DNA from 2 places in the Marinomonas sp. 15G6-16 genome. Region 2 is predicted to be linked to the other one. Evidence: predicted binding sites of a transcription regulator. Region 2 holds the regulator's gene; the other holds the start of a gene.
What was found. The regulator LexA, encoded in region 2, represses DNA repair genes until DNA is damaged. The targets are predictions, from matches to a motif close to TACTGTNTANNTANACAGTA.
Positions count from the first base shown of each region.

Region 1: the regulator LexA is predicted to act here: its motif matches at 5,191-5,210, upstream of dinB (DNA polymerase IV).

Region 1 is NZ_CM147916.1:1,215,837-1,226,157, reverse strand. It holds tRNA gene AC0L46_RS05945 (tRNA-Pro) at 1-71, shown strand, start outside; tRNA gene AC0L46_RS05940 (tRNA-His) at 95-170, shown strand; tRNA gene AC0L46_RS05935 (tRNA-Lys) at 185-260, shown strand; tRNA gene AC0L46_RS05930 (tRNA-Asn) at 296-371, shown strand; tRNA gene AC0L46_RS05925 (tRNA-Pro) at 373-449, shown strand; tRNA gene AC0L46_RS05920 (tRNA-Lys) at 477-552, shown strand; tRNA gene AC0L46_RS05915 (tRNA-Tyr) at 992-1,075, opposite strand; gene AC0L46_RS05910 (ProQ/FINO family protein) at 1,127-2,086, opposite strand; gene AC0L46_RS05905 (hypothetical protein) at 2,099-2,266, opposite strand; gene AC0L46_RS05900 (hypothetical protein) at 2,272-2,742, opposite strand; gene AC0L46_RS05895 (cell division protein ZapB) at 2,746-2,976, opposite strand; gene AC0L46_RS05890 (flagellar assembly protein T N-terminal domain-containing protein) at 3,032-4,216, opposite strand; gene AC0L46_RS05885 (LPP20 family lipoprotein) at 4,228-4,881, opposite strand; gene dinB (DNA polymerase IV) at 5,232-6,284, shown strand; gene AC0L46_RS05875 (hypothetical protein) at 6,361-7,341, shown strand; gene AC0L46_RS05870 (alpha/beta hydrolase) at 7,690-8,358, shown strand; gene AC0L46_RS05865 (inositol monophosphatase family protein) at 8,382-9,197, shown strand; gene AC0L46_RS05860 (DUF2489 domain-containing protein) at 9,275-9,736, shown strand; gene AC0L46_RS05855 (hypothetical protein) at 9,793-10,104, shown strand; gene AC0L46_RS05850 (mechanosensitive ion channel family protein) at 10,135-10,321, shown strand, end outside.
Region 2 is NZ_CM147916.1:3,208,695-3,219,015, forward strand. It holds gene AC0L46_RS15240 (hypothetical protein) at 7-498, shown strand; gene AC0L46_RS15245 (DNA topoisomerase I) at 518-1,282, opposite strand; gene topA (type I DNA topoisomerase) at 1,472-4,099, shown strand; gene AC0L46_RS15255 (DUF6586 family protein) at 4,096-4,563, shown strand; gene AC0L46_RS15260 (hypothetical protein) at 4,566-4,832, shown strand; gene lexA (transcriptional repressor LexA) at 4,901-5,521, opposite strand; gene dinG (ATP-dependent DNA helicase DinG) at 5,591-7,714, shown strand; gene AC0L46_RS15275 (DEAD/DEAH box helicase) at 7,835-9,196, shown strand; gene AC0L46_RS15280 (protein adenylyltransferase SelO) at 9,224-10,321, shown strand, end outside.

The DNA of each region.
Region 1 (10,321 bases), 1.2 Mb from region 2:
ATAGCGCAGTCTGGTAGCGCGCCTGCTTTGGGAGCAGGATGTCGGGGGTTCGAATCCCTCTACTCCGACCATTTTTTATCGTCACCTTGTAATGGTGGGCGTAGCTCAGTTGGTAGAGCTCCGGATTGTGATTCCGGCGGTCGTGGGTTCAAGCCCCATCGTCCACCCCATTACTCTGATAGTTGGGTCGTTAGCTCAGTTGGTAGAGCAGTTGACTTTTAATCAATTGGTCACTGGTTCGAATCCAGTACGACCCACCACTATCCAATGCTAAAATTCTGCATTTCTGATTAATTCCTCGATAGCTCAGTTGGTAGAGCAAATGACTGTTAATCATTGGGTCACTGGTTCGAGTCCAGTTCGAGGAGCCATCGGAGTATAGCGCAGTCTGGTAGCGCGCCTGCTTTGGGAGCAGGATGTCGGGGGTTCGAATCCCTCTACTCCGACCATCAGTGTTGTTAGTATTGTCTTTGAGCGGGTCGTTAGCTCAGTTGGTAGAGCAGTTGACTTTTAATCAATTGGTCACTGGTTCGAATCCAGTACGACCCACCATTCTTAGTAATTCCTTCTTTTTCTTTTTGCAATTTTTTCACTAAATTTTAATTTCTGCTATCTGCTATCTGCTATCTGCTATCTGCTATCTGCTATCTGCTATCTGCTATCTGCTATCTGCTATCTGCTATCTGCTATCTGCTATCGATATTTGTTTGTCTTGAAGTTTGCTGCTTGTAATTGCTTGTGCAGAGTTTGGTGTGGTGTTGCTGGCGTGTGTTTGGTTTTTTGATGGGTGTTGTTCTGGGTTGGGTTGGTTGTGTCTTGTGTGGGTTTTATGGGCGTGATAGTGCCTGAGTGATGTGGATGTGTTTTTGGTGTGAGTGGTAGCTTATATTGCGTGTAAGTGGTTTGTGTGATGTAAGATTATTTTTAATTGGAAGGTTTTTTATCTTGGATGTAGTGCGATAAGTGATTGTTTCTACAAGGAAAGTAGAAATGGTGGAGGGAGGTGGATTCGAACCACCGAAACTTTCGTGGCAGATTTACAATCTGCTCCCTTTGGCCACTCGGGAACCCCTCCACAGCAGCGCGGCATATATTATATGCCGCGCTAAGATATGTAAACAAATTTTTATGATTTATTTAGTAATTTTTCCAGTTTTGCTTTCATACGCTCTTCTGGAGAAAGGTTGTCATAAACATCATCTTGGCGAGGTGTGTTTGTGGTTTTGTTGTTCTGCTTAGCCCTGGTTTGATTTTTTGGTTTGGGCTTTCTCGGCTGTTGTGTGCCTTTTTCGCGGGTCGGTCTATTAGTTGTTCTGGTGTTGGTTGCTTTGGTTTTTGCTGGAATCATTGATTCTGGCAAGGCTGGCTCGTTATTAACAGCAACGCCTTCTAGATCAACTCTTGGTTGACCTGATAGTAAGCATTTTTTGTATCTGTCTGAGCGAGTGTATGCAGCCAAGGCGCGCTTTTGTTTGCTAGCGTTAAAGTCGTCGTCTAAAACCATGTCTTGGTCTATACCGACTTTAAGAGGCTTTGGCTGATTCCAGTCGAATGCTTTTGGATAGCGATCTTCAAGCATCTTTATCAGGCGGCGATTGTTCTTTTGGTTTTTTTGGCGCTTCTTTTGCTCTGGCGTCAACGTTACTGTCTCTGCTGAAGCGTCATTAGCCTTTGGTGTGCTTATGTGGCTTTCATTTGTTGTTGTGTCTTCTGGTGAGTTTTGAGACTCAGGCTGTTGTGTGCTCATATCATTAATCTGTTCTGTCGTGGTTGTAGTATTTTCGGTATTCATATCAGCATGCTCGTGCAATAAGTCAAAATTCAGCTGATATTCAACTGGCTTTGCGTTCTTAGGTTGTTGGTTTGGAGAGTCGCCTTCCAATAAACCAAGAGAGTCTTTTATATAAAGCTGTACTTGATCTTCTGGTTGTCGGTCTGTCATGTGTTGTAATAGATCCATTGAGGCGCTGCATTCAACGGGGCTTTGATATTCTTCCTTTAGCTTTAGTATTTCTTCGTTGGCATTTTCTAGCTGTTGAGTTAGCTGGTTAATGCGCGCTTCAAGTTTTTCTATAAGTTGGTCCATAAAACACAAGGCTCAGTTTTGCGTTGTTGTTAGTGGAATGGTTGGGGTGTTATGTAAGCCAACCATTTCATTTAGCTGAGAATCACTTGGTAGGGTGATGAGTACGCTTTGATTGCTTTGCCACCAAAAATACAACGCAGGTATGGATAGAGCGGTCATAAAGTAGAGTGCTATTTTCATGATGTCTAGAATGTCAGTCCTGCGCCAATCATTACGTGATTGTCATACGTGTCATTGGAGCTGTTCAGGATTTTCATATATACATCTACTCTAGAGGCATTGGATAGGGCTATGCGAAAACCTGCTTCTGGGTAGTATACTGAGTCTTCAAGGAAGGATATACCGCCGCCAATGTATGACCAAACGGGGACACCAGTGAATGCTTGAAAAAGAGGTGTTGAGCTGTAATATCTCGAGCCAAAAGTAACACCACTCTCAAATTTTTCGCCGAGTACGAAGGAAAAGCCTCCATAAAAAGAAACGTTAACAGGAAGTGTGTATTCTATTGAGGTATTTACAATAGATGTGACGTTGTTGTCGTCTTGATTGGCTGGGCGAGCAGCGGTGGACTCATAATTTATAAGTGTCGCAATTTGTCCCTCTGCGAAGGCGTTGATACTGACTAACATTAAAACCGCAAGCGCAAGTGACTTCATTGTTTATTGTCCGTTATCTATTTGATTTAGTTTGTTTAGCATCTGAGATAGGGAGGATTCCCAGTTAGATTGCTGTTCTTTTGTTTGTGTTAAAGTGTTTTGAAGCTCATTTTTCTCTTCCGCAAGTTCATAGTTTTGCATTTCTAGCTCGGAAATTTTTGTTCTCAAAGAGCTTATTTCAGCTACAGCTGCATTTATGCGTTGTTCTAAGTGCTGTAATAATTCGTTGTTCATTGGTTTTGTCCTAAAAATATGGGTTATTAATTCGTGTTATGCAAGGGGGTGTAATCTACCAAGCAATAACTACATCCTGTTGTTGTACGTTTAATATGTGAGCGTCGACAACGAGTTCACCAATTGAAAAATTAGGCTGAACTTGTTTGATTGTAACACTGATGTTGGCATTGTTCAGCTGAGTTTGCGTCGACTGTCTTTGGTTGAATACTTCATAGCGACGATAGACATTAAATGTGTCGCCTTGCTTTATGCCTGATAATGAGCCGGCCGCTATATGTATTCTATTGCCTTCTGTACGAAAAATATTGGCCATGAATGGCTGGCATCGCAATTGTTCGCTAGTGTCTAATGCGCTTTCTTTTAATGCTTGTTGTACGACTCTACCATAATGAACTGTCCAGAATTTTGCACTACCAAAACCTATTCTGGCGTGGTCTGAAATATCCCAATTACCTATTTCATTGTATCTATGTTCAAAAAGTAGGGCGCCGCTGAAACCATCGTATATATAAATATCGACCACAAAGTTTCTTTCTTTATCTATATCTTCATCTAAAAGGTCTTTTGCGTCTTTATTGTTTGGCTGTCTGAGGTAGACTTCACTGATGTCTCTGATAACGCCACTAACAATATACTGAACACCCAGTTGTTCGCTTATCCTAGTAACGTTTGTGAGAGAGCCATCGAAGTTGGTTGAAGAAGGGGCGTTGATAAGATCAGGGTAAATGGCGATGTTAGTTGCTGTAATTGCTCTAACGTAACCTTGTTTGTTGATTTCGTCAGCGAGGTGCTTTGGGAGTTCTCTTGCGATGTTGCTGAGTTCGCCCAGTCTTGCTTGCTGTGGATTCTGTAATTCAAATCCTGTGACGCCTACTGTTTTTCTATAATAACTTGTTGGGCCGCTGCTGCACTGTGAATCAGGAGTAACTTCTATACGCGCAATAAGAGATAAAAAGTCTCCATTAATCTCTTCGGACAAAATGCGTGCCCGTTGAACATGGCCAGAGCTTCGAATTTCTATATTGGATTCGAGTTCTCCATTATTGAGTTCATCTTTTACATTTACTCGAGAGCCTGATTCAAGAACGGCTTGTTTTATGGCTTGTTGAGTGGCTCTGTATCTTGCATCGGCAATGTCATCATTATAGATGATGGCCTCACCTGCAACATCAACAGTTTCCGCAAAAATGTTAATGGAGATTAAGAGACCTAATGTAACAAACAGAGCATGCTTCAAGATCAATACCGTTAATCAATGCTGTAGAAGTTTGTTGTTGGCGGAGAACTTTCCACATTAATTGCTCGGTAGCCTGGAGTGACTTGGCAATTAGGGTCCGTATTGATGCCTTGGGAGGAAGTCACACATTGACGGAAGTTTTCTTGCAGTGCCATTTCGACTACGGTTTCAAATGTACCATCTTCATGTTCACGTTGAGAGACTACTTTTGCACCTACGAGATAAGCGTCTACATACGTTCTTAATTCATCATTTTGAATAACCATGTTGCTTAAGGAGCTAGAGCCATCGATTTTCAAACCATAAACTCGCTCTGATAGGTTTCTATAGGCATCCAGCATAGAGCTACGAAGTGTCATTATGCGAGCTTGAGATTTAGATAAACGCTTGTTGGTTGTTAAAGCCGCGTAGCCTGTCGCTGTTACGACAATTGGTTCTTGCTTGATAACAGCAATAGTGTTGTTTGCGTTTGCTGCACCATTTTGTGTGGTTGGCGTATTGTAAGTATTAGCAGTAGTTGTGGTGCCAAAATTACCAACTGTATTGCCATTACAAGGTGCAACAGAAGTACATTCTCCAGTTGAGCCTTGCTGGTTTAGGTTTTGGCAGCCGGCAAGGATGATTGCACCCATGGTTATTAATAAAATTCGTAGTGATAGTGTCATTGTGTGCCCTTTAAATGGAAGTCCTTGCTGCAAATGTGACTATACAGGTATTCATCATAAATAAATTATTCTAAAAATACCTTTGCTTTTCAATATCTTTAATTTGCTCAATAAAATGTAAACCATTTTACGCTCCAGCGTCCATGTTTGCTCGTGTAAAAAGGTGCTTTTATTGGCTTTCGGCACAAAAAAAATCATTTGAAGGAGTTTTTTTTAACATTAGCTAACAATCTTCTGTATTAATAAGGTGTTAATGAGAAGGTTTGTTTACTTTTATTGGCTATGTAAATTACCAGACTAATGGGTGTATACTGTTTTTTTATACAGTTGTTCTTGGTGTTGCAATGCCAATGTCCCGAAAAATTATCCATATAGATGCTGACTGCTTTTACGCGGCGATCGAAATGCGTGATGATCCTAGTTTGCGAGATATTCCCATTGCTATTGGTGGGCCAGTGGATCGTCGTAGTGTTTTGGCGACGGCAAATTATGCTGCCCGTGTTTACGGTGTTCGATCGGCGATGCCCACCTCTGTAGCTAAGCGACTTTGCCCTTCATTGCTTGTTATTCCTGGAAATATGGCGAAATACCGAGAAGCTTCGCAGCAAATGCAGGCCATCTTTCGTGAGTTTACTCATATTATTGAGCCCTTATCCTTAGACGAAGCTTATCTTGATGTGACGGACTCAGAGCATTTTCAAGGTAGTGCGACTCGAATAGCCGAAAAGGTCCGAGCCCGGATTTTTGAAGAGGTTGGAATCACTGTTTCTGCTGGTGTTGCCACTAACAAATTTATTGCCAAAGTCGCTTCTGACTGGGAAAAACCAAATGGCTTAACGGTTGTTTCGCCGGAGAAGCAGTTTGAGTTTGTGTCAGAGACCCCTGTGAAGTTTATTTCTGGAATTGGGCGAGTGGCACAAGAAAAGCTTGCTGGGCTTGGTGTGTATACTTGTGCAGATTTACAAAAGCAGGAATTTTCTGTGTTACAGAAAACATTCGGCAGTATGGCGTTTCGATTGTCTCAGCTTGCTTTGGGAGTAGATGAACGCCCTGTTGTGGTTTCTAGAGAAAGAAAAAGCATTTCAGTCGAGCGCACTTTTGATAAAGATTTGTCGGATATGAAAGCATGTCGAGATGTTCTACCTATGTTGTTGGCTGAGTTAAAAAGGCGGATGATGGGTAAAGGCGTTGATTCTCAGTTAAGTAAGTACTATTTAAAATTGAAGTTTGATGACTTTAAGCAAACGACAATAGAGCAGCCGATTAAAAGCAAATTAACCGATGAAATCTTTTTTTCTTTGCTTGCGCAGGCTTGCTCTCGGTCTCTACGTCCAGTGCGCTTAATTGGTGTTGGTTATAGGCTTTCCCCTCCAAAACCGCTGCAATTGAATTTTGAATTTTGATGTGCAGTGTAAATATTGATCATTTTTCGTACGGCTGACTATACTCATTAGAATAACTTCTATGGGAGGTGTTCAAATGTTTAAGCAGCATAATAAATATAATTACGTCCATATGAGTCAGCCTGACTCTTTGTCTCATCGACTGCGCTTTGAAGTTGAGCAAACTTTGTCTTCTTTATATGCCGATTCTTCCTTAGTAGATTTACTTGATAGTTTGTATTTACCTTTTTCGAGTTGGATTAATAAAAAAGCCAGTGCAGGGCAAGGTACTTTGTTTGTTGGTGTTGGAGGTGCGCAAGGTTGTGGTAAAACGACTTTTTGTAGTGTTGTTCGTCGAGTTTTGCACAAAGGGTTTGACTTGAATTGTGTGGTTTTGAGTTTGGATGATTTATACAGCACTCGATATGATCGACTTAAGTTCGCTAATAAAACAACAAATCTGTTTTCCGTCCGAGGTGTGCCAGGTACCCATGATATTGAGCTAGCCATGATTCTTTTTGAGCGTTTAAAGAACCTTAAAGAAGGAGAGGTGATGCGACTGCCTTGTTTTGATAAGTCGATCGATGATCGTAAAGCGGTTCATTTGTGGCAAGAGGTTCAGGGGCCAGTTGATGTTGTGTTGTTTGAAGGTTGGTGCGTGGGTGCTCCTCCGATGAAAGAGGGGCTAAATCATCCAATTAATTCACTTGAAGAAGAATTGGATACGGATGGTTTATGGCGAAAAACGATGAACCAGCGTTTGAAACAAGATTATAAAGAGTTGTTTTCTAAAATTGATTTAATGGTTTGGATGCAGGCGCCTCATTACGACGTGGTATATAACTGGCGCAATAAGCAGGAACGCATGCTGGAAAGCCATCTTCACGATATTCATGGCATTTTACTGGATACAATTGATTTAAAAGTCATGTCTGAAGCTGAGTTGAAGCGGTTCATGCAATATTACGAGCGCCTTACTCGCCATTTATTGGCTGTTATGCCAGACCAAGCCGATGTGCTTTTTACTTTAAGTGAGGCTCAAGAAGTGATTAAGACGCGCTATCCAACTGAGCATTAGTGTCTAGGGAAGGTGTTAACAAGTCCACTGGCTTCAGCGTGTGGATAAATCTTTATTACTCGAGGCAAGCTTCGCAGTCCAATATGAATATATTGGCAAGAAGCTTAACGAAGAATAAAAAGCGTTTAGCTCACGCCCTTCGGGTCTTTCAGAGAAACGGCCTCTCTGCGTTAAGAGTGATTGAAAGGTATTAACATTCCTGCTCACTCTTGCCTTGATAGACCGTTTCTCTGATAAGACTGAAGCTCAGAAGACTTATTCTCATCTTCCCTAGATATATCGAGAGAGAAACTTCATTGTGATAGGCTATGGCGATTGACATAGCCTATTTTTTTGGAGAGAGAAAGAATGACTGATTTATTGCCTTCTGTCATCGTAGAAACCAACCCTCAACCTGATGCCGCGATTATTTGGTTGCATGGCCTTGGATCGGATGGTCATGACTTTGAGTCTTTAGCGCCTGCTTTGTCTTTATTGCCAGATCTTGGTGTGCGATTTGTGTTTCCTCATGCCCCTAAGCGTCCAGTAACCATTAATGGTGGTATGGAAATGCGCGCTTGGTATGACATTTATGAAATGACACTAGAGCGCAAGGTGGATATGGCTAATATCGATGAATCTTATCAGCAGATTGAAACCTTGATTGAAGATCAGATTAAACAGGGTATTTCGGCTGATCGTATCATTGTTGCAGGCTTTTCTCAGGGCGGTGTTATTGCTTATCAAGCAATGTTACGCACAAAACACACACTGGCAGGTGTACTTGCCTTATCGACTTACCTGGTAAATGGTGATGCTGTGCCTGAATCAGCAGAATGTATTAATGGCCAAACTCCGATCTTAATTCACCATGGATCGCAAGACCCGATTGTTGCGCCTGTTTTAGGTACACAAGCGAGGGATTTATTAGTCTCAAAAGGCTTCAGTGTCTCCTATCAATCTTATCCAATGCCTCATTCGGTGTGCCCTGAACAGGTTGACGATATTTCAGTCTGGCTTAATGAAAGATTGGCTTAACTTAAAAAAGCTGGGTGGATCTTATGATCAGTGGTTCTGATATCGAATGGTTAAATTTTGCTAAGTCGCTTGCTGTAAGCGCTGGCGAAATGATGATTGAGGCGAGAAATAAAGCGGCGTTTGTTCGTGATTATAAAAGTGATCACGAACTCGTGACGAGTACGGATTTAGCGATTGATCAGTTTTTATGTTCGAGTATTGCAACGCGTTATCCAGAACATCTTATTTTATCTGAGGAGTCTTCACCGGATCTTCAATTCACCTCCAGCAATACACCTGTTTGGGTAATTGACCCGATTGATGGCACAGTGAATTTTGCTCATGGTCATGCACATGTCGCTGTTTCAATTGGCTTGTATTTAAATGGAGAGCGAGTTGTTGGTGTGGTGAATGCCCCATTTCTTAATGAATGTTATTGGGCTAGAAAGTCTCATGGTGCGTATTGCAATGATGAGTTGCTGAGTGTGTCTGGTAATTCAGTATTGCGTAACTCGCTGGTTGCAACAGGTTTTCCTTATCAAAAAGATGCTTTGAAACCGATACTTGAACGTGTTTCGCGTATTTTGCATGCTTGTCAGGATGTGCGACGTAATGGTTCTGCTGCGTTGGATTTATGTTGGGTCGCAGCGGGTCGTTTAGATGCGTACTTTGAGACGGTAAAGCCTTGGGATATGGCGGCAGGAGCTCTTATTGCACAGGAAGCTGGTGCAAAAGTTGGGCGTTATTCTGTACCTCAGAATGATTGGCCAGAAGCGATCAATGGTGACTCGTTATTGGTGTCATCACCGGCTCTATATGATGACTTATATGCTTTATTACAGCCTGAGTATTCGCTGTAATAAAGGGGTAAGTTTGTTGTTTTATAAAATTAGGTGGATTTAACCGCTTGATATATTGGTTGTGAGTAGAATTTACTATGTCTTTAACAGTGTTCTTTGTTTTTCTTTTTATAGCTGTCAGTATCATGGCGGTGTCACTTTGGTTTATTTTTCGTCAGCTTAAACTTAATAAAATGCGTAAGCAGCGCATCCTTGATGGTGAAGCTCGGATCATTGCTGAGCGTCAGAAGAGAATTGATAGTATTGAAGTTTTATTGAAAGTAGCTAATACAGATGAGATGGGATGGATTGAAGCCAGTATTAGAATTAAAAACCTTCTAGATCAGTTGGGCGTTGATTTATCTGATCATGAAGACATTTCAGCTTTTTATATAGTGACTGAAAGTACGATGCATATTCCAACCCATGAGCAATGGAATTTGTTGCCTAAAGAGGCGAAAAAGAAATTCCGTAATGAAATGGCAAAATGCGAAGCCGATAATGCCGAGCATTTATTGCGAGCTCAGAAAAGCTTGAGTTCTTATTCCTTTTCCCGATGATTGTTCAGCTTATCGTCTCAGCCGTTCTTTTGTGCTTGCTCTTGTTGGGGCTTGTTTTGTTTTATGTAAAACGCCCTACAAAACTACCTTATTATATTTTTTCGCCCCAAGATTGTATTGAGTTTTTAGCGAAGGCAATAAAGGGTGAGCTGCTAGAGCATGAGTGGCATGCTTTTATAGGCATGGCTTTGAGAGGGGATGAGGAATTAGAAAAGTTACGAAAAAGCTGTTTATTTATCGATGAATATTGTGTAAAACGTACGCATTTATTGCACAATCGAAAGTGTTTGGCTTTTGATGATGAGGCAAAATCGCAGCTACAGGAATTGTTGGATGAGTGGCGCCATAAAGTGTCTTATGTAGCCTAATATGTTTTATATAGTGAAGGAGTTAATAGTATGAATGATATGCAAGATCTACTGGATCAAGGTGCCAAGTGGTTGCCACTTATTACTGAAGGGTTAATTAACCTGTTTTTTGGTTTAGTTATATTCTTTATTGGTAAATTTGTCGCTTCTAAAGTAGCTAAGTGGTGTGAAAACCGCATGTTGAAGTCTTCTGTTGATAAAGCAGTGGCGGGTTTTA
Region 2 (10,321 bases):
TTATTTATGACTGCTTTTATCGTTATCTTCATTACCTTGTCTTTAATGGGTTCGGCGCTGTGGGTTCTGCCTTCTAAAAAAGAGCGACATCGTATGGATTTACGTATGCAGGCTCGAAAACTTGGTCTTGTTGTTCAGCTTACATCAATTGAATTGCCAGACAAGTGGGATAAATCAAAGGAAAGGTATAAAGTTGTTGCTTATTCGTTTTATCGTGTAAAGGCGTTAACTTCTTTGCCTGAGGTTATTTGGCTGCTGCCTTATGAGGTCTGGAAGTATCAGGCTGTTGGTGATAGTTGGTGGTCGAGTGACAGCATACCTCTCTCAGATTCGTCGATTAAGACGTTAGAAAAATATGGCGCAATATTAAAGGCAATTGAAATTACGCCAGAGTCTGTTTCACTTTATTGGAATGAGGCAGCAGATGAGCAGGAATTAGAAGAGCTCGCTAAGATGATTTTCTCATTGACTGAAATTTCCTCTGTTCTAAATAAATAAGCTTTTAACGTTATGCTTTTTAAAGCTCTTGTGTGCTTGTTTTGTTGTGATCAATGTTTTGGATCAAATCGCCAAGTGCTTCTTCTGGGTTGTCGCTGTTTTTAATAGCCTCAATCTGTGGAGAAAGAATGGCCTTCATGCGATCTGTGACAAAAGTGTTTAATATTTTCTTCTCTGGTCGTTCCACTGTGTCTGATTTGATATGTGAAAGAATAACGCCATAAAGAGTTTGTGCTACGCGCATATCGCCATCATCAAAGTTTTTGTTGGCTTGAACGAGCTGACGATTTAATTGAAGCCATAGGTTTAACCATCTTAGATAATCGTAGCAAGCTTGATAATGAGCGTTGCTGATTCTACCTTTCCTGCGTAGATAAAGTAGTAACTTAGCAAGTTTGGTTAAACGCTCTTTATAATTACTCTTTTCTTGAAAATTTAGTATTTCTGGTTCAGGGTTAAACTCAATGGCATCACTGTTTTGTCCTTCTTCTGCTTTGGCAATGCGGATTTCTGTTTTTTCTGGGTCGTCAGAATACTGTAGAAGCTCGCGGAGTGTGTCTAGATAAAAGTCATAAAGAACATCCGTTGCTATGGTATCTGTGTTAATGTCCTTGATGCCTCGGATGTGTTGTTCAATGCGATCGGCTCTATTTGATAGATGTAATTGCTTTACTCGGCGTGCCGTTATCTCTTTTTCTTTCTGATGTGCGCGTGATCCAATGATCACAGATAAGATGACTATGATGATTAAAAAGGCAATTGTTAAAATTTGAAGCGTAGCCATGATTGTCCTTAAGCAATGAATTCAGTATGTTAAATAAGAAATACTAAGTTCAGCAAGATATAATATGAGAAACAATACAGGGATCGCTTGTCATATAAAAGGTGTTTGCTTAATATCAGCGCCCCAAGAGATTAAACTTCGTGCAATGTGGATTTGCAGACCTAATTTATAAAAGGCTTACACAGTTCAATGGGAAAATCACTGGTTATCGTGGAATCGCCAGCTAAGGCGAAAACCATAAACAAATATCTGGGCAATGACTTTATTGTTAAATCGAGTGTAGGACACATTCGAGATTTGCCAACAGGTACTACTTCCTCATCAACGCCTCAGGAGCGTGCGAAGCAGGCTGCGTTGACGCGTAAAATGAGCCCAGAGGAAAAGATTGCATACAAAAGTGCTAAATCTAGAAAGCAGTTGATTGCCAGAATGGGGGTTGATCCAGAAAATAATTGGAAAGCCCATTATGAAGTTCTTCCTGGCAAGGAAAAGGTTGTCGATGAATTAAAGCGCTTAGCCAAAAATGCTGACACCATCTATCTCGCGACCGATTTGGATAGAGAGGGTGAGGCGATTGCTTGGCATTTGCGTGAAGCCATTGGTGGTGATGATAGTCGCTATAAGCGAGTGGTCTTCAACGAAATTACCAAAAAAGCCATTACAGCGGCTTTTGATACGCCTTCCGAATTGGATTTGAACCGTGTTAACGCACAACAAGCACGTCGATTCTTGGATCGCGTTGTTGGTTTCATGGTGTCGCCTCTGTTATGGGCGAAAGTGGCTCGTGGCTTGTCTGCTGGTCGAGTTCAATCTGTTGCAGTTCGTTTGATCGTTGAGCGAGAAAAAGAAATTCGAGCTTTTATTCCTGATGAATTTTGGGAATTGGATGCGATGTTGGCAACACCTTCGAAAGAAGTGATCAAATTTGAAGCGACCAAATATCAGAATAAAGAATATCGCCCAGTTAATCAGGCTCAATCTGATGAGCATGTTAGTCGCTTAGAGAAAGCCAAATACCTAGTTAGTAGCCGAGAAGATAAACCGACGACGAGTAAGCCGTCTGCACCATTTATCACCTCAACACTTCAGCAGGCTGCCAGCACGCGTTTAGGTTACGGCGTTAAGAAGACCATGATGTTGGCCCAAAGGCTTTATGAAGCGGGTTACATCACTTATATGCGTACAGACTCGACAAACTTGAGTGCCGACGCGGTTGAAGCATTAAGAGGTTATATCTCAGCTCATTTTGGCGAAGCTTATTTGCCAGCAGAGCCTATTCGTTACAGCAGCAAAGAAGGGGCGCAAGAAGCCCATGAAGCGATTCGACCTTCTGATGTGAATGTACGAGTAGATGATTTGCTCGGTATGGAGAAAGACTCTCATCGTTTATATGACTTAATTCGCAGTCAATTTATGGCGTGTCAGATGACACCTGCAGAGTACACTTCGACCACAATTACAGTCACCAGTGGCGAATACGAGTTTAAAGCCAAAGGCCGAATTTTACGCTTTGATGGTTACACTCGTGCGATGCAAACCGTTGTTAAAAAAGGTGAAGATAATATCCTGCCTGATGTAGGCAAAGGTGAATATCTTGATCTAAAAGAGCTTTTGCCAGAACAGCACTTCACTAAGCCAATTGCGCGTTTCAGCGAAGCCAGTTTGGTAAAAGAGCTTGAAAAACGTGGTATTGGCCGACCTTCTACATACGCATCTATTATTTCGACAATCCAAGATCGTGGATATGTTCGTGTAGAAAACCGTCGTTTTTACGCTGAAAAAATGGGTGATATTGTTACTGAACGTCTAGTGGACAGCTTTAGTTCATTGATGAATTTCAGTTTTACTGCGCAAATGGAAGAGCAGCTCGACGATATTGCAGAAGGTCATAAAGACTGGATTAAAACCCTTAACGCATTTTATAAGGACTTTAGTGGTGTGTTGGCAAAAGCAGAGTCGCCTGAAGGCGGTATGATGCTGAACGAGCCAACGCCGACGGATGTTGAATGTCCTACTTGTTCTCGTCCTATGCAAATCCGTACAGCTAGCACAGGCGTATTTATGTCTTGTTCTGGTTACGCTTTACCACCAAAAGAGCGCTGTAAGGCAACGATCAATTTAGTTCGTGGTGATGAAGCGGTTGCCGTTGACGACGAAGAAGGTGAATCTAAAGCACTTATTAATAAGCATCGTTGTAAGATTTGTGGCTCTGCAATGGACAGCTATTTGATGGATGAAAAACGCAAGCTTCATGTTTGTGGTAACAATCCATCTTGTTCTGGTTATGAAGTAGAGAAAGGCACATTCAAAATTAAAGGTTACGACGGCCCTGTTATTGAGTGTGATAAGTGTTCCGCTGATATGCAGCTTAAGACAGGTCGATTTGGTAAGTACTTTGGTTGTACCAATGAAGACTGCAAAAACACTCGGAAGCTCTTGAAGAGTGGTGAAGCTGCGCCGCCGAAAATGGATCCTGTGCCAATGCCAGATTTGGCATGTGTCAAAGTGGAAGACCATTACATATTGCGTGATGGCGCGACAGGTTTATTCCTTGCGGCAAGTCAGTTCCCTCGAAAACGAGAAACGCGTGCGCCATTGGTGAAAGAGTTGCTGCCGTACATGGATCAAATCGATCCTAAATACCACTTCTTTGCGAAAGCGCCTGTCGCTGACTCAGAAGGTCGACCAACCATTATTCGTTATAGCCGTAAAACCAAAGAGCAATATGTTATGACGGAAGAAGAGGGTAAACCGACTGGCTGGAAAGCCTTTTATGTTGGCTCTAAATGGGTCATCGAGGAAGGCAAAAAGAAATGAGTGGTGTTAGCTTAGCAAGTTTAACCAATCAGAAAATTGATACAGCAAAACGTTTTATTCAGCAAAGCCAAGATATGGATGAGAAGTGGTTGAGTGTTGGGTTAGAAAGCTCAGCTATTTTTCAGTTGAAAAGTGCGTTGAATGGCTTGTTGAAGGAGATTTCAACTGCCTACTCGCTGTCAGGCTCTTTGGATGTTTCTGTGCTTATGAAAGAGGCAGAATCAAAACACATGGTAGTGCCGGCATTGAGTGAATTGGCAGATTTATATTCTCGCAAAGATTCTTGGTGTGCCCAATTAGAGCAAGCTTACCTTGCTCAGTTGGAGTGTCGTGCTGCTGTGTCTGTAATGGGCGGCGATAATCTTATTGGTCGCGGTAACGATGCGGGCGCTTCAGTGGGTTTCTATTTGGCGAATTTAGCTGAGTTGGTTTTGCGTTTTAGAGAAGAGTCATCAGAGTATTGAATATGAAAGAGTCCTACCTAGAAATTGTTGAGCTGGAGAACGGCGATATTGTGCTGAGACCAGCCAGTGAAGATGGTGAGGAAACGACACCGCTAGCAACATTGCAAATATCAGACGACACTCGATCTTATTTGAAGGATCGTTACTTCGAACTGGCAAAGTGTATGTTTCATGCAGGTATTGATTATGTTTATTCAGACGAATCTTTTTTTGATGAAGGTGCTGAATATCTTGAGAATGAAGAGTTTCGACCAAAAATTCTGCATTAATTGATCGTTATTTGTTATTTAGAAAAGCGAAGCACATGCTTCGCTTTTCTATTGGTGCGGAAAAACTGTTAAAGGCCTTGTCTTATCACGCCGACAGACAGTCCCTCAATGGCAAAGTCTTCGCTTTCGAGATCAACAATGATGTCATTGTATTCTTCGTTTTCAGGAATCAGGCGAACGATGCTGCCTTTTTGCTCAAAGCGTTTTACTGTTACTTCATCACCGATGCGTGCAACGACTACTTGGCCATTGTGTACCGTACTGGTTTTGTGAACAGCGAGAAGGTCGCCTTCCATTATGCCGATGTTTTTCATGCTGGTTCCCGAGACAGATAGGAAGTAATCCGCCTGAGGTGAAAACATATTGGCTGGAATGTTGACATGAGAGTCAATGTTCTCTTGAGCAAGAATAGGGTAGCCGGCGGCAACTTTTCCAATAATTGGTAAGCCTAAATCTTCTGGCTCGTCATTGGAGGCTTCTTCAATGAGACGAATCCCACGAGAGGCGCCAGATAGCATTTCAATCGCCCCTTTTTTGGATAAGGCTTTTAAATGTTCTTCGGCAGCATTGGGTGATTTAAACCCAAGGCGACGGGCGATTTCTGCTCTAGTAGGTGGAAACCCCGTTTCATTAATAAATTCACGAATGGTTTCTAGTACGTCAGATTGTCTTTTGGTTAATTTAATCATAAGGAGTCTGGTTGTTTATACAGTAACTGTTATTATATACAGCATTCTTAACTAATCTCAATAATATAAATGCTTTCAGACGAACTAAAAAAACAAATTCAACTCGCATATCGAGCTTCTTTGGATGCGAAGTCCCATAAACCAAGGGCTGGACAGCGCCAAATGATAGGCGCTATCGCTCGTACATTGGGAAATATTAAGCAAGGCTCGGAAGGTGAAAGGCTGGATGAAAAGCATGTTGCTGTTATTGAGGCTGGAACAGGAACCGGTAAAACGCTTTCATATTGTCTTGCCGCCATTCCAATTGCGAAAGCGCGTGGTTTAAAGCTGGTTATTTCAACAGCGACGGTTGCGCTGCAAGAGCAGATTCTCCACAAAGAGTTGCCGGATTTACTTGAGCATACCGAGTTAAATTTCAAATATACCTTAGCTAAAGGGCGAGGCCGATATTTGTGCTTGAATAATTTAGAGGGCTTTTTAAGCTCAGAAGAGCAAGCAATTGATGATATGTTTGCAGGGCTTTTTGAGCAGCATTTACAGTCGGATGATGTGAATACCGCTTTATATCAAGAAATGGATGCGGCGTTAGAAAAAGGTGGTTGGGACGGCGATAAAGATAATTGGGAAGGCGTTATTCGTGAGCAAGATTGGCGCCGTTTAACTACAGATCATCAGCAGTGTACGAATCGAAATTGTGCTAATTATTCCGCTTGCCCTTTCTTTAAAGCAAGAGCCGAAATTGAGGTGGCTGATGTAATCGTTGCAAACCATGACTTGGTTTTAGCGGATTTATCTTTAGGTGGTGGTGCGATTTTGTCAGCCCCGAAAGAAACAATTTATGTGTTTGATGAAGGCCATCATTTGCCAGATAAGGCGATTGGTCACTTCCGTCATGAAGTTAGGTTGCAGCAGAGTATTGCTTGGCTTCGTCAATTGGAAAAGAATCTAGTCAATCTCAAGCAAGAGCTGACGGATGACGTCAGTTTAACCGGTCAGCTTTTGCTTAAAATTCCTCAGCAAATACAAAGTATCGTTAACTTTATTCAATATGCCCAACAAGGTTTAGCGCCTTATATTCAGGGTTTAGGGTTGGATCAGGAAAACAATCAGCATCGTTTTGAGTTTGGTTTAATACCAGATGAGCTGCGCCAATTGGCTTACAGTCTACAAACCTCTTATCAGAAACTGTTTAATAACATCGAAAGCATTCAAGATGAATGTAAGAAAACCAAACAAAATGAAGGCATGGGAATTACGCCGGAAACAGCAGAAACTTGGCAGCCAATATTGGGTGTGATTTTGGGTAGGTTGGAGCAGTCGGTCAGCTTGTGGCGATTGTATTCTACAGTTGATGATCAAAATTATCCGCCTAATGCTCGTTGGTTGGTTTTATCTGGGCAAGGAATGGAGCAGGATATCGAACTTGGTGGTTCTCCTATTTTGGCGGCAAACACACTGAGGCAGCAACTTTGGGATAAGTGCTTTGGCGCTGTGGTGACTTCTGCCACACTGACAGCACTCAACCAGTTTCATCGCTTTAATATGCGCTCCGGTGTTCCCCGTGAAAGTGAATATTTGCGAGTCTTGAGTCCATTTGATTTTCAAGAAAACGGCTTGTTGATCGTTCCTGATATGGAGAATGAGCCAAACCGCGTTGAGCAACATACGGCAGAAATTATCGCTTATTTAAATAAATCAGTAGATATTGAAAAAGGCAGTCTGGTGCTGTTTTCTTCGCGTCGACAAATGGAAGAAGTGTCTTTGTCTCTTTCTGATAAGTTGAAAGAAATTTTACTGATGCAGGGAGAGCAATCTAAGCGAGTTATTCTGGATTCCCATAAATCACGAATTGATGACGGAAAAGGCAGTTTGTTATTCGGCTTAGCCAGTTTTGCTGAAGGTGTTGATTTACCCGGTAATTACTTAACAAGAGTTTATATTGCTAAGATTCCGTTTGCGGTTCCGGATGACCCTGTTGAGGCAACGTTGGCGGAATGGATTCAAAAGCGTGGTGGTAATCCATTTATGGAAATCACCATTCCTGATGCATCTTTGAGGTTAGTTCAAGCAACCGGTCGTTTATTGAGAAATGAAAAAGACTCTGGTGAAATCCATATATTGGATAAGCGCTTAAAGACAAAGCGTTATGGGCCTCAATTAATCAGCAGTTTGCCGCCTTATCGATATCAATAAATACGCCAGACAAAAAGCAAAGGGTGATAAAGCCTTGTCAATTAGGTACACTCCTTACACAAATGTTTATCATCAAAAACATATAACCTTAAAACATTATAGAAGCGTATAGATTCCAATATGGAAAACCAAAATCAAGAAGTGTCATCAGAAAAAACAGCAAAGCCTAAGCGTAGCCGCCGTCCAAATAAACGCCCTAGAAACAACAGTGAAAAGCCAGTAAACGCAAAAAGCTCTCAAGCTCCTGATTCCGTTGATGAGGCTCAGAGTGGCTCTAAAAAAGCTCCAATTTGGTCTATTGAAGACTTTCCAGTAGCGGAAGTTGAAGGTAAGTTGCGCTTTCATGATCTAAACCTTCCTGATCGTGTTTTGAAGTCTATTTCTGAAATGGGTTTTGAGTATTGCAGTGAAATTCAAGCGGAAACATTGCCGATGACCTTGCAGGGTTATGACATTATTGGTCAAGCTCAAACTGGTACAGGAAAAACAGCGGCTTTCCTAATCGCTATGATCAGCGATTTCTTAGATTACCCATTAGAAGAAAAACGTTCGAATAACTTGGCACGTGGTTTGATTATTGCTCCGACTCGTGAATTGGCGTTGCAGATTGCCGATGAAGCTGAAAAGCTAACGTCAAACTGCCATTTGAATGTTGTTTCATTAGTGGGTGGCTTGAGTTACGAAAAGCAAAAGATCGCTTTAGAAACAGAGAATGTTGATATTTTGGTGGCGACTCCGGGTCGATTATTGGATTTCGCTCGAAATCGTAAAGTACTTTTGAATAAAGTGGAGTGTCTTGTTTTAGATGAGGCGGACCGTATGTTGTCTATGGGCTTCATTCCAGATGTGAAAAGCATTATTCGCATGACACCACAGAAAGAAACACGACAAACTATGCTGTTCAGTGCGACTTTCCCGAAAGACGTGCAAGCATTGGCTCAACAATGGACTTACTTCCCGAAAGAAGTGTCTGTTGTGCCAAAAGAAGCGACAAACAAAAACATTGAGCAAGTTATCTATACTGTGGAAGCGGATCAGAAATGGCCAGTTTTGAAACAGTTGATTGAAGAAAATGGTGGTCAACGTACTATCATATTTGCCAATCGTCGCGATGAAACTCGTGACCTTTTTGAACGTTTGCGTAAAGCGAATATTAACTGCGCTATTTTGTCTGGGGAAGTGGCTCAGGATAAGCGAGTCAAAACCCTGAAGAACTTCAAAGAAGGTTCTATTCAAGTGCTTGTTGCGACTGATGTAGCAGGGCGAGGCATTCATGTAGACAACGTTGAGCTGGTTGTGAACTATGCTTTACCTGAAGATCCAGAAGATTATGTTCACCGTATCGGTCGAACAGGTCGTGGTGGTGAATTAGGTAAATCTGTTAGCTTCGCAAGTGAAGATGACGCCTTTATGATTCCGGAAATAGAAAGAGTTGTCGGTGAGAGTATCCGTTGTGAATATATGGTAGATATGTCTCAATAAACATCGCTTACTTTTTAGTGAGATAAGATGAACTTAGAACATCACTTTTCAACGTTGGGCGATATGTTTTCATCGAAAACAGTCGTTCAACCACTTCTTGAGCAGCGATTGGTTGAATTTAATCAATCGCTCGCCACGTTTTTATCCATCGATATTAAATCCCCCCAAACCAAGCGTTTATTGAGCGGTGAAGATGCATCGCCTCATAGTTTAAGTATGGTTTACGCTGGTCATCAGTTTGGTGGTTTTTCTCCTCAGCTCGGTGACGGGCGAGGTGTGTTGCTAGGAGAAGTTCGAGGTCAAGACGGTCTTTTATACGATTTGCATATGAAAGGTGCGGGTCCCACGCCTTATTCTCGTCGCGGTGATGGTCGTGCAGTGCTGCGTTCTTGTATTCGTGAGTATTTGGCGAGTGAGGCGATGGCTGCTTTGTCAGTCCCAACTTCTCGTGCTTTGGGGCTTTATGATAGTCGTGAGGCAGTTTATCGTGAGCAGCCAGAAGCCGGCGCGATGTTGTTGAGAGTGGCTCAGGGGCACATTCGATTTGGCCACTTTGAATACTTCTTTTATCAGGGAAAGCAGGATCAGCTAAATGAGCTGATTGACTATTGTCTTGAGCATTACTATCCAGATTGTCTGAAAACAGACGCCCCATTAGAAAACATGCTCAAAGAGGTGGTGAAGCGAACCGCTCGAATGATTGCTAAATGGCAAGCGGTTGGTTTTCAGCATGGTGTGATGAATACGGATAATTTCTCATTCACTGGTGAGACGATTGATTATGGCCCTTATGGATTCATGGAAGACTATGAGCCAGATTGGGTGTGTAACCACTCAGATTGTGAGGGTCGTTATGCTTTTTCTCGGCAGCCGGGCGTTGGATTGTGGAATTTAAACTGTTTGATGAGATGTTTTTCAAAGCATTTAGAACGAGATCAATTGGTTGCCATTCTGCAAGGTTATGAGGTTGAATTACAAACCCATTACGACGCACTGATGATGGCGAAGCTTGGGTTAGATTCCTCTAAAGACGTGCATGCCTTGTTGCCGCCACTTTTTAGTATTTTAGCCAGTGAGAAGATGGATTACTCTGTGTTTTTTCGCTTGCTTAGTTATTTTGAAAAA